4 regions of the Alteromonas sp. 4NH20-0056 genome follow, and region 4 is predicted to be linked to each of the others. Evidence: predicted binding sites of a transcription regulator. Region 4 holds the regulator's gene; each other region holds the start of a gene.
What was found. Region 4 encodes sigma-54, which starts transcription at its own class of promoters, with help from an activator protein. Its sites were predicted from a motif close to GTTGGCACGNNNNTNGNNT; they were not measured.
Positions count from the first base shown of each region.

Region 1: AC27EZ_RS16570 (EF-hand domain-containing protein) is a predicted target of sigma-54. The motif match lies at 1,203-1,221, and genes of this name have one in related genera.
Region 2: nirB (nitrite reductase large subunit NirB) is a predicted target of sigma-54. The motif match lies at 2,016-2,034, and genes of this name have one in related genera.
Region 3: AC27EZ_RS00345 (EF-hand domain-containing protein) is a predicted target of sigma-54. The motif match lies at 1,486-1,504, and genes of this name have one in related genera.

Region 1 is NZ_BAAJLS010000012.1:61,776-64,951, reverse strand. Features, by position in the region: gene AC27EZ_RS16580 (CheR family methyltransferase) at 1-399, shown strand, start outside; gene AC27EZ_RS16575 (chemotaxis protein CheB) at 401-1,075, shown strand; gene AC27EZ_RS16570 (EF-hand domain-containing protein) at 1,286-1,897, shown strand; gene AC27EZ_RS16565 (c-type cytochrome) at 1,944-2,447, opposite strand; gene dnaJ (molecular chaperone DnaJ) at 2,649-3,176, opposite strand, start outside.
Region 2 is NZ_BAAJLS010000004.1:63,900-67,075, reverse strand. Features, by position in the region: gene nirB (nitrite reductase large subunit NirB) at 1-1,878, opposite strand, end outside; gene AC27EZ_RS08915 (bifunctional protein-serine/threonine kinase/phosphatase) at 2,175-3,176, opposite strand, start outside.
Region 3 is NZ_BAAJLS010000001.1:67,538-70,713, reverse strand. Features, by position in the region: gene AC27EZ_RS00355 (TIGR03915 family putative DNA repair protein) at 1-178, shown strand, start outside; gene AC27EZ_RS00350 (aspartyl protease family protein) at 192-1,100, opposite strand; gene AC27EZ_RS00345 (EF-hand domain-containing protein) at 1,561-1,842, shown strand; gene AC27EZ_RS00340 (sensor histidine kinase) at 1,915-3,176, shown strand, end outside.
Region 4 is NZ_BAAJLS010000001.1:620,495-623,670, forward strand. Features, by position in the region: gene lptB (LPS export ABC transporter ATP-binding protein) at 1-662, shown strand, start outside; gene AC27EZ_RS02770 (RNA polymerase factor sigma-54) at 738-2,222, shown strand; gene hpf (ribosome hibernation promoting factor) at 2,253-2,540, shown strand; gene ptsN (PTS IIA-like nitrogen regulatory protein PtsN) at 2,550-2,993, shown strand; gene rapZ (RNase adapter RapZ) at 3,022-3,176, shown strand, end outside.

The DNA of each region.
Region 1 (3,176 bases), on a different contig from region 4:
ACATACAAACTCGACGTCTCTGACAAAGAGAAAGTGCTTGTTGTCGAAGATAATGAAACGAACGTTTTCATAATATCATCGTACTTAGACGAATTTGGCGTTCAGCATGACGTTGCAGAAAATGGAAAACGTGCATTAGAAACCTTAAAGGACAATACCTACTCTCTGGTTCTTTTGGATTTACAAATGGATGAAATGGACGGTTTTGAGTTTTATGAGCGGTTCAAACTTATTCAATCCAATGGCAAACACCTAGAGACAAAAGTTATTGCAGTGTCAGCTCATGTCCACAACGATATCATCAAGCGCTGTTTAGACGCTGGAATGATCGAATTTCTGCCCAAGCCAGTAGAAATTAAATCGCTGTTTAAATTGTTGAAAAAACATATAGGGAAATAATTTGGCTCATGTATCTGCGCGATACCCTGGAATTAACCCCGTGTTTTTTATTGGAGCTTCCGCCGGTGGTGTAAACGCGTTTAGTACGCTTGCATCTATGCTACCGGAGGATTTTCCTTCTCCGGTATTCTTTTTGCTTCATAGGCTAAGGGACAGCACAGTAAACTCAGCGGGATTACTACCGCTTTTAGAAGCGAAGTCAAACTTACCAGTGAAAGTCGCTGAGGCGGGTGAACTGGTGCGTTCTGGTCACATTTACCTTCCTCCAGACAATTTACATATCGGCGTTGACGATAATCATATCTTTTATTCTGATTTGCCTGACGACGAACCATGGCGCCCTTCTATCGACTTTCTTTTCAAATCTGGCGCCCGTGAATACAAAGACCGTTCAATCGCTATACTGCTCACCGGGAAGCTGGATGACGGCACGCAAGGTATGATTGAAACCACTCACCAAGGCGGCATTACTGTCGCACAATCGCCGACCGATGCCTATGAGCCGCACTTACCCCTTCAGGCACTCATGAACGACCACCCTACCCACGTCTTGCCCCTAGTAGATATTCCGAAGTTGATGTGCGAATTTGTTCACCACCCTCATTTTGCCAATCAAAAAGACGTATTTGAAGAATCTGCAAAAATAGCAAAGTCACTTAAGCAACAACTTAAATAGGCGTGTACAAGACACGGTTTATCCGACTGCGTAATAATTGCAGTGTTTTGTATAGATAACGCACATCATAATGATACACACACTTAGTGATGCAACTTAATGCACTGATATTAAAGAGTTTTAATCAATTGGCATGTGAAATGAATGAACTAACTTGAATTATCACCTCTGTTAAAGGTTGTACAGAGATTAGAAATCAAGGAGTTTGATATGAAAAAGTTAGTATTAGCATCGTTAATTGGCACCGCCCTTTCAGCAAGTGTAGTTGCCGGTGAAGGTTTAGAGAAAATTGATACAACGTTTGCCGATTTAGATAACGACGATAATCGTTATATCTCTCGTGAGGAAGCAGACGATGATGAAATTTTCGCGCACTTTTCAAAAATTGATGCCAACTCAGACATGAGAATTTCGATGGAAGAGTTTAATCGACATGTAACAAAGCACCCTCAGCATTTTGACGGTGATGTCGTTGCCTCGGTAAAAGCAATGAAGCATAGCATGGTTGAACTGCACGACACGCCAGCGGTACCGCCCAAAGATGAAAAGCTAACCTACGAGCTTCATGAAAACGCGAAGTCCGAAGTAAAAGATGACGTCGTTGAAAAAGAAGTCAAGGTTGAAACCGAAACCACGATTATCGCAAAAAGTGAATTCGATATGATGGACATTAATAGTGACGGTACGTTGACGAAAGCAGAAGCATCGCGAAGTGGTGTAACGAAAGCATTTGATAGCATTGACCGTAATGATGATGAACTCATCTCTCGTACTGAGTATTCAACATTACAACAAGAACGTGACAGTGATTCCGACGAATAACACAGCGTTAACGTAAAAAAACGCGCCTTTTAGGCGCGTTTTTTGTTTAATCTTTTTTGTAATCGTCGTGACAAGATTTGCAACTAGCGCCAATTTTGCCAATGGCCCCTCGATACGCTGTCTCATCGCCCGATTTAACTGCCGTTTGTAACCCTTGCGCAGCAGTTTTAAGCGCTAAGACCTTGCCTTCAACGTCAGAAAAGTTCTTCCATATTGCGTCTTTCGCACCTGTTTTAACGTTGAAGCTACGTGTATCAACAGATAAGTAGTCGGTCATCATGTCAGCTAGCTGCTCTAAACGCACGGCATTGGTCATCATAACACTTTCATCATAAGGTAATGCGCCCTTGGCCATACCGCCCAATGGCGCCATGTTGCTGCGTATTAACGTAAACATTGCTTGGCGATAATTGGTTGCTGCTTTTGCATGTTTCATAGACGACGCTTGTGTTACTTCGTCCGCTGCAACGTTACCAGAAATGCCGAATGCCAATGTTGCTGCTACCGTTAATGCCTTTATCGACCCCAAGGTATTAGTTGCATTTTTCATTACTCTTTCCCTTTCGTGTTTAAACGTGCTTTACCTGCTACGTAGCGTAATGAAAACGCTCTATAGCGAAATTACCTTCTTATCATTAATCGTGACGAATACACGCAAATTAAGCAAGGTTTTAAACGAGTATTTTGACATTTTTAAAAGCAAATATAAAAAAGCCCTCATATTGAGGGCTTCTATAAAAATGTTAACGCGTTATTTCGTTAAATCGTCAAAGAACTTTTTAACACCATCAAAGAAACCTTGTGCCTTAGGGCTATGCTTGCTTGATGCTTTACCCATAGACTCTTCAAGTTCTTGAAGCAGTTCTTTCTGGCGTGTTGAAAGCTTAACTGGCGTTTCAACTACCACTTTACACATTAAATCGCCAACCGCACCGCTTCGCACTGACTTAACGCCCTTTCCGCGTAAACGGAACATACGCCCAGTTTGTGTTTCAGCGCTAATCTTAAGCTTCACTTTACCGTCTAACGTGGGAACTTCTAATTCACCACCTAACGCAGCGGTGGTAAAGCTAAGCGGAACTTCGCAATACAAGTTATTGCCATCACGTTGGAAAATATCGTGGTCGCGAACATGTACCTGAACATAAAGGTCACCGGCTGGTGCACCGTTTTCCCCAGCTTCCCCTTCGCCTGATAAACGAATTCTGTCGCCGGTATCAACCCCTGCTGGAATTTTAACGTTAAGCGTTTTCGTTTTCTCTTTGCGACCATGGCCATG
Region 2 (3,176 bases), on a different contig from region 4:
CTCAAAACCACCGGCCACTAGTTTTTGCCAAATTGCAGGGAGCTGCTCTACGCGTGCGCCAAATAAGTCAACGCGCTGACCGCCCGTTATTTTGGTGTAGAGGTTGTATTCTTTTGCAACTTCACCCAGCAAAATCAGTTTATCTGGGGTAATTTCACCACCCGCTACCCGCGGCACAACAGAGTAAGTACCGTCTTTTTGCATATTGCCAAGATACGTATCGTTGGTGTCCTGTAGTGGCTGATGTGCCTGACGAAGGATATAGTCATTCCATACCGACGCAAATATGGAAGCAGCGGCCGGTTTACAAATTTCGCAGCCTAACCCTTTACCATGCTTTTCAAGCAGTGCATCAAACGTCTCAATATTTTCTACTTGAATAAGATGATAGAGCTCTTGGCGAGTGTGATTGAAATGTTCGCAAATGGCTTTAGATACTTCTACGCCACGTTTCTCTAGTTCAGCATCGACAACGTTTTTAAGTAATGCCGAACATCCCCCACAGCCTGTACTGGCTTTTGTGCACGATTTAATATCGCCTAAAGAGCAACTACCGCTTTCGATAGCCTCAACAATATCGCCTTTAGATACGTTGTGACATGAACAAATAGTGGCGCTGTCGCCAAGAGCATCGGCCCCTAACAAGGGCTTTTCTCCTGAGGACGGTAATATAAGCGCTTCTGGCGCATCGGGCAGCGCAATGTTGTTTAGCGCATATTGCAACAAAGTATCGTAGTCGCTGGTATCGCCGATAAGAACCGCGCCTAATACCTGTGTTTTAGTTTCATCGACAACAAGTTTTTTATACACGCCTGCAGGTTGGTCGTGGTAAGTATACACCAGCGCCCCTGGGGTATTGCCATGAGCATCACCAATAGACCCCACTTCAACGCCCATTAGCTTAAGTTTGGTACTCATGTCCGCACCTGTAAATTCGCCTTCATTGTTAGTCAAACTAGCAACGGCGGCGCGGGCCATGGCGTATCCTGGCGCTACCAACCCATAAATACGCTTTTCCCACAATGCACATTCCCCAATAGCATATACATTAGGATCGGAGGTTTTACATTGATTATCGATAACAATACCGCCGCGTTCACCTACGGCTAAATCAAATTCACGGGCTAGCTGATCACTAGGTCGAATACCGGCAGAAAATAACACCATATCGGTTTCAAGGTGTGAACCATCAGAAAACTTCATTCGATAGCGGCAGTGCTCACCAGCCTCAATAATCTCGGTGGCTTTTTGTGTATGTACTTGTACGCCGAGCGCTTCAATTTTATCTTTAAGCAGCGAGCCCCCCATAGCATCAAGCTGCACCGCCATTAGTTGAGGTGCAAATTCAACCACGTGCGTTTCTAATCCTGCTGATTTAAGTGCATTGGCTGCTTCAAGCCCCAGTAAGCCGCCTCCCACCACTACGCCTATTTTACTTTGTGCGGCAGAGGCACTAATAGACTCAAGATCTTCAATGGTGCGATACACCAAGCAATGTTCTTGCTCGTTGCCGGGGATTGGAGGAACGAAAGGATAAGAGCCTGTCGCTAACACCAGTTTATCGTAGGGGTAAGCAGTACCATCTTTAGTGGTGACGACTTGATGAGTACGATCAATATCCGTTACCCACGCACTGGTAACGGCATTTACCTCCCACTGCTGATACGTTTTTTCGTCTGTAAGCGCTAAATCGGCTGCGGTTTTACCCGTAAAGTAGGACGATAGGTAAACGCGGTCGTAAGCTAAACGGCCCTCTCCACTTAACACGGTAATATGGTAGTCAGCTTTGCTGTTTATAAGTTGCTCAACAAAGTGATGGCCAACCATACCGTTGCCAATTATCACAATGCGTTGTTGCTGCTGTGAGGAAAGCGTCATCTCGTTCACCTTTATTTTAAGCAAAAAAAACCCACAACCATTCCTGGTTGTGGGCTTCGTTGCCTGATTAAGTACATTGTTAAATATGTTACTACTCGATGATACACAGGTACCTAGTCGAGACTATGAAAATAATAATACAAGTATAGTGCCAATGCTTTTCATCGCTATATTACAAAGACTTAGCAAAATAACGTTGGCGTAAACCCGTTGATATCGCACCACGAATAAGCAAAGAAGATAGTTTATGGTGCATTCCTTTGATACTGAGCGCCGTTTCTCAAACAAGGTTCAGGTTACGTATAATGAACAACAAACATAGCAAGAAGTAATACCAGCAATACGCCAGACACGGTTTTCCATGCCCGTACTGGATGCTGCTCCATCAGCGGCAGGCTTTTACGGTAAGATGGATTAGGATGGTTTAAATCGTATAGAAATTCAGACAAACTCGGATAGCGTTTCGACGCTTTAGGATGGCAAGCCCGTTTCAGCGTTTCATCAACCCACATAGGAACGGCGACGTTTCGTTGTAGCAAGCTGATATAACGCAATTTAAGTAGACCTGCGTAGTTGCTTTTCTTGGCAACGTTACTGTTGTAGGGATAATCGCCACTGAGTAAAAAGTATAGGACCACTGCTAAAGAAAACTGATCTGAGCTTTCATCAGGCCAAAGCCCTACAAAGTATTCCGGAGCGGTAAATAATAGATCTCCAGGAATGGCAAGCTGCACATCACTATGCGAAAAATGATAACCCGCTATGCTCGCGGCACCAAAGTCTACCAGTGTGACCTTACCGTTTTCATCAACCATGATGTTATCTGGCTTGATATCTTGATGAAGCACGTCTTGCCGATGCAGTGCCGTTAGGCCGCTAACCATTTGCGTACTCCAGTCTCGAACTTTAGCAAGAGGAACGCTACCAACGTCGTTTCGGTATTGGCGTAAACTTATTCCAGGTGTGTACGCCATGGCAATATAAAAGTAATGTCGTGTAAAGGGGCACTTGTAGGGTTTAAGAACATTGTCATGTTGTACGCGTGCGCCAATCCACTCCTCTTTCACCATTTCATCTAAAAAGCTTTCGTTATCGTGCATCGACTTTGCAGGAATTTTTAACACCGCTTGATGATTATGGAGCTTATGCTTAGCAAGAAAAACCAGACTGCGTTCACTGGAATATAACTGCCGCTGTATTATCCAGTCGTCTATTACATCGTTTGACTTGGGCGTATCTAAAAACGGAAGAAAGCCATTTGAGGTGTAAGGTGTTTGCTCTTCTTTTGCAATGGACAA
Region 3 (3,176 bases), 550 kb from region 4:
ATATTGGCTTACTTATTACGCTAATATTTTTAACCCCGCCCGTATCAAAAAAGACGCTATGCTAAGTTCAATGCCCAAGAAGTACTGGAAAAATATGCCTGAAACGTCACTAATTGACGAAATGATAAAACAGTCAGACGCCAGAGCGCGCAAAATGATCACAGATGGGAGAAAATAAACTCCCATCTAGTTTATCCCTCTTCGGGCAAGCCGATATGGACTTGACCTTTAGCGTAGTCCATAGTTAATACGAAGTGCTTAAGTATGTCGTAGCCTAAAATGCCTTGCTGCTTTTGAGACTTTCGAAGCGTACCAGAAATACTCGACTGTTTTTCAATAACAATTGACTGCCCTTCTGCTGGAAAGCTTACTAAAACATTTTCGAGTGTATAAGGGCCAAAAACTAATTCAGGCACGCGGGTCGATTCTGTTACCGCCATTGAAGTAGCCCCCATTGCCATTGAAGACGACGTCACTTTATCGATTAGGCCTAAGCTTTCAGCATAGCTTCGCTCGATGATTACACCGCCATTGTTACCGGTATCAAGTAATGCCCAAAATGACTCGTCATTACCTAAAGCAACGCGGACTAAAGGCTCTCCGCTACTGCGCTGACTTTCTGCACGGATATTTTCAAACTCACTTAAATTCATTACATCTCTTGTCATTACGCGCAGGCGGTTGTTGGGGTAATCAATTTGAACAATAAATTGGCTAAAGAAGCCGGAACCTAATAACAAGCCAGTAGAATGATGACCGAGCGAGAGTGGCGGAGCACCGTCTAACTCCATATCTACACCAAATATGGAAAGCGATATACCGTTGAACTTATTGAACACCTGTTCACCAAATATACCATCAACCCTTACTTTTCCGCCTTTAGTGAACGTAAGATTATGCTTGCCTACAAACGCTTTATTAATGGCATTTAACTGTGCACCGGTGTCGAGAATGGCAAAGGTATCAATACCTTCAATTTTAATCGGAACTTTGATATGACCGTTTTCTAACTTGAAGTCTACCCACTCAGTAATACCTGCAAGGCTTGTTAGCGGTGAAAATAAGAATAGAAAAAGAAGAAAGTGAATGACTGCTTTCATACAAAATCCTTTTGTATTGGTTGGGTTTAACCTAGCTTTTAGGAAAATAGTTATTTAACTTGCTTTGTAAATTATCATATTACCGACGAGTTCTGAACAAAACATTATTCAGGCGTTGAGCGCCGTGCCTGTGACAAGTACAGCTGCCGAAGGGCATTGAGTGTTACCTTATTGATTGCCCCTCCGTTTTTTTAACTATGCCGATATGATGTAGCCTTCCACGCAGGATGCGAAGCCAAATTAGCCATTGAAGTAGTGTCTCCTCCTGAATATGGGAGAAATTCTTACACGTTTTGCCTTAAAAAGTGTTACTTTTTAGCTACGCTTGTATCTTGCTCGTTGCCTTTTTTTTATTTATGTCTTTGAAATTGATGAATAAATTAATTTTGGCAGGGATCTCGCAATATACTCTGCAAAGAAGTAATGGATTTACTAATTGCAACCTTGCGGAGAATTCAAGATGAAACGTTTAGAAAAGTTTTTTTTAGTATTATTTACTGTTGCAGCAGTACAGGCAATTGCAGTGGCTGAGGCGAATGCAACGGTAGCGCAGTCGCTCATGGATGAATTGGATGTCAACGAAGATGACTATATATCGCTAAAAGAAGCGGTGCGTCACATCGAGCTACTAAGAAATTTTGGGCTTATTGATGACAATGAAGACGGTAAGCTAACTGAAACTGAATTGTTATCAAGTAAACGAACGCCAACTAACAAAATTGCACGGGCTAATAATCATTAGCTCCACTGCTAGGGTTATTCATTGTACGAGGAATAAACACTGAAAAATACAGTCTCACTGAGCGAGCGATTACTGCAGCTTGGGTCGCTACGCCAGTTAACGTTTGCGAGTTTTTTCCTAGCGCTTATCCCCCTTGCAGCCTTGCTTTGGCAAAGTCAAAGTGACCTTGTAAAAGTGGGTAAAATGACAACGTTAGAAACGCGTTTTGTTGTTAATGTTGTCGGCGAAATGCAATCGTTAGATACCGCAGCCGTTGATGTTGAGCGCAGTATTCGGCAGTTCGTGGTGATCAGAAACGAGCAAGTTGCCGCCTTGTCTGACACCGCTTTAGAACAATTCACAGTTGCGGCTGACAACCTGTGCCATTCTTTAAATGTCCCTTCAACCTGTCAGCAGTTATCGTTATATATCGGCCAACTGGCCGAATATAGAGTTATTGAAGACCAGTTATTACTAAACGCTTACCTCGCGTCTATTAATCGAAGTGTGACACAATTGCGCCGAGATATGGAAATGCTTATCGCAGAGCGCGTTGCGTTGCAGCAAGAAGACTTAAACACCATGCAAGCAAAGCAAGCATGGTCGACTGCGATGTTGGTAAGCGTATCATTACTGTTGATTTTACTGGGAAGTCAGTTAATCGTTAACCCAGTTAATAAATTAAAACGCATAATACGCGTAGTGGCGCATTCTAAAGGGGAGTTGCCCGAATTATCACGCCGTGCACCTCGCGAACTTATCGACGTTGAACGTGATCTTCATTGGCTTCACGATAGGTTGCAGCAACTAGAGAATATTCGTACTGCGTTGCTAAGGCATGCTGCGCACGAGCTTAAAACGCCCCTTGCGAGCATAAAAGAAGGGTGTAGTTTGCTTAGTGAGAATGTAGTCGGAGAATTGAATCAACAGCAACGAGAGGTGATGTCGTTACTGACAGCCAGTACCCAGCGCCTGAATACATTGGTCGAAAAGTTACTAGACTACAATCTCTTGCTTCAACAAGCACAGCCGAAAATTGAGCGTGCCGATCTTAAAGCAATGGTCGACGCATGTCTTGAAGATTATGCGTTGGCAATTCAAAATAGGGAGGTGTCGGTAAACATTGAGCATCAGTATGCTCAGGTTGATGAAGAACTGTTTAGGCGTATTCTTGATAATTTACTGTCTAATGCCGTTGCCCATGGCGCTGTCGGTCGGCCCATTGATATTCATATTTTTCTAGACGGCAACCGTGTCATTCTAGATGTAGCAAATCGTGGTCGTCGGATTGCGAAAGAATCCGTTCCTGCCTTATTTGAGCCATTTACCCGCGGCGCTGAGCCGCGTAATGATAA
Region 4 (3,176 bases):
TGAGCTTATCGGTATCGACTGGCCAAATTGTCGGCCTACTCGGGCCTAACGGCGCTGGTAAAACCACGACCTTCTACATGATTGTTGGCTTAGTGCCTCTTGATAAGGGGCTCATTACGATTGATGATGCAGAACTTACGCATCAACCTATGCATGAGCGCGCTCGTCAAGGCATTGGCTATTTACCTCAAGAAGCGTCTATCTTTAGAAAGCTTACTGTGCATGAAAATATTATGGCCATCTTGCAAACCCGTAAAGATTTAAATGCAGAGCAGCAAGAACAAGAAGCCGATGCGCTACTTGATGAATTTAATATTAACCATATACGTAATAGTGCAGGCATGAGTCTTTCGGGTGGCGAACGTCGTCGTGTTGAGATTGCACGGGCGTTAGCAGCCAACCCGCAATTTATTTTGCTTGATGAACCATTTGCTGGTGTTGATCCTATATCAGTTAATGATATAAAGAAGATTATCCAGCATTTGCGAGATAGAGGAATTGGGATCTTAATAACGGACCATAACGTCCGCGAAACCTTGGATGTTTGCGAGAAAGCCTACATCGTAAGCCATGGTGAATTAATCGCCCAAGGCACCGCGGAACAAGTTTTGAGTAATCAAAAAGTAAGGGATGTATACCTAGGCGAGCAATTCAGGCTATAGTTAATAGTAAGTCGCAAGCGATTTAGCTATTTTCGCACTCGGTATACGCATAACAGAGCATAAAATAAGACGTAGATGAAACCATCTTTACAGCTAAAATTTAGTCAACAACTTACTATGACTCCACAGCTTCAGCAGGCCATTAAGCTTCTGCAGCTGTCTACGCTTGACCTTCAACAAGAAATTCAAGAAGCGTTGGACTCAAATCCGCTTTTAGAAGTTGAGGACGGTTCCGATGAACCTCAAGCTGAGCGCAACAATATTGACGGAGACGATTCGCGTTTAGACGCGGCACCTTCAGCATCAAGCGATACTATCGAGTCTGGTGATGCACTGGAAAAAAATGATTTGCCCGACGAGCTTCCTATTGATAGTACATGGGATGAATACTATTCGGCGTCGTCTGCCCCCGCACCTGGCCCATCAAATAACGATGATGATTTTATTTTCCAAGGCGAAACGACAGATGACATTCAAGAGCATTTGTCGTGGCAAATGCGCTTAACCCATTTTTCAGATACTGACCGTGCTATTGCCATGGCCATTATCGATTCTATAGACGAGTCAGGCTACCTGACCACGTCGTTGGAAGACATATTAGAAGCCATTAAAAGCGAAGATATTGAAGAACAGGTAGAGATGGATGAAATTGAGTGCGTGCTAAAACGTATTCAAATGTTCGACCCTATTGGTTCTGGCTCCCGTAGCCCTCAAGAATGCTTGATGGTTCAGCTGCGTCAATTTTCTGAAGACACACCATGGCTAGAAGAAGCAAAGCAACTTATCGAAGAATACTCTGACTTACTAAGCAGTAAAGACTACCGCACACTCATGCGTAAGAGTCGCTTAAAAGAAGACCAACTTCGAGAAGCCATGCGCCTACTGCAAACGCTAAACCCTCGCCCAGGCAGTGCACTTAAAACGAAAGAACCCGAGTACGTTATTCCTGACGTGTCAGTTATGAAAAAGAACGGACGTTGGGTGGTGGAACTGAATCCAGACAGCCTGCCTAAGCTTAGTGTTAATCAGCAGTACGCGGCAATGAGTAGAAGCTCCAAGAACAGTAGCGACTCACAGTTTATTCGTTCTCACATGCAAGAAGCTAAATGGTTCATCAAAAGTTTAGAGTCTCGAAATGAGACGCTAATGAAAGTTGCTAATTGTATCGTTCAGCAACAAATGGGCTTTTTTGAACATGGTCCAGAAATGATGAAACCAATGGTGTTAAATGATGTCGCAGAGATGGTGGATATGCATGAATCAACCATTTCTCGCGTTACAACACAAAAGTATATGCATACCCCCCGTGGTATTTACGAATTAAAGTATTTTTTCTCAAGCCACGTTGCCACGGAATCAGGTGGAGAGTGCTCTTCAACCGCTATCCGTGCATTGATTAAAAAGCTTGTTGCGGCCGAGACGCCGAGCAAGCCTTTGAGTGATAGCAAGATTGCTCAATTGTTGGCCGAGCAGGGCATAAAGGTCGCTCGGCGGACGATAGCAAAATACCGGGAATCTTTGTCGATTCCACCGTCGAACCAACGCAAGAGCCTTATTTAACGGGCTTAAAAAACATAAGGAAGACGAAATATGCAAATCAACCTAACGGGTCATCATGTTGAAATCACCGATTCTTTGCGTAATTATGTCGATACGAAGTTCACTAAACTTGAGCGTCACTTTGATCACATTTCTAATGTGCATGTCATCCTGAACGTTGAAAAACTAAGTCAAAAAGCAGAAGCAACAATGCATTTGAGCGGTGCTGAAGTATTTGCATCCTCAGAGAATACAGACATGTATGCGGCGATAGACAGCATGGTCGATAAACTCGACAGGCAGGTCATCAAGCATAAGGAAAAACTCAAAAAACATTAGTAGTAAAGCATGGACATACAAGCCATCGTAAGTCTGGACCGCACCGAGTGTGCGGTTCAGTGCAATAGCAAAAAGAGAATTCTCGAAATCATTAGCGACATTGCCGCGAATAACAACGAGGATATTGATCAGGCAGAAGCCCTTGCTAGCCTACTTGCTAGAGAGCGCATGGGAAGTACAGGAATTGGCAACGGCATTGCCCTGCCCCATGGCCGCCTACCGGGGTTATCTAGTGTTATCGCCATTGTGGTCACTAGCATTCCCGCTATCGATTTTGACGCCATTGACGAAAAGCCCGTTGATATATTTTTTGCATTATTTGTCCCTGAGGAGCAAACACAAGGTCACTTACAAACCTTGGCAACCGTTGCTCGCAAGCTAAGCGACAAAGACACACTAAAAGCCATTAGACGCGCAACTACTCGTGACGATATTATTACCGCACTTGGGTAAATCACTGTTATTTAAAGGGAGAAAATGAATGAAGCTGATTATTATCAGTGGTCGTTCTGGGTCAGGAAAATCAGTGGCGCTGCGTGCGTTGGAAGATTTAGGCTATTATTGTGTAGACAATATCCCTGTTAACCTCCTTCCTACTCTCACTCACACGGTCGTTGATGAATACGACCAAGTTGC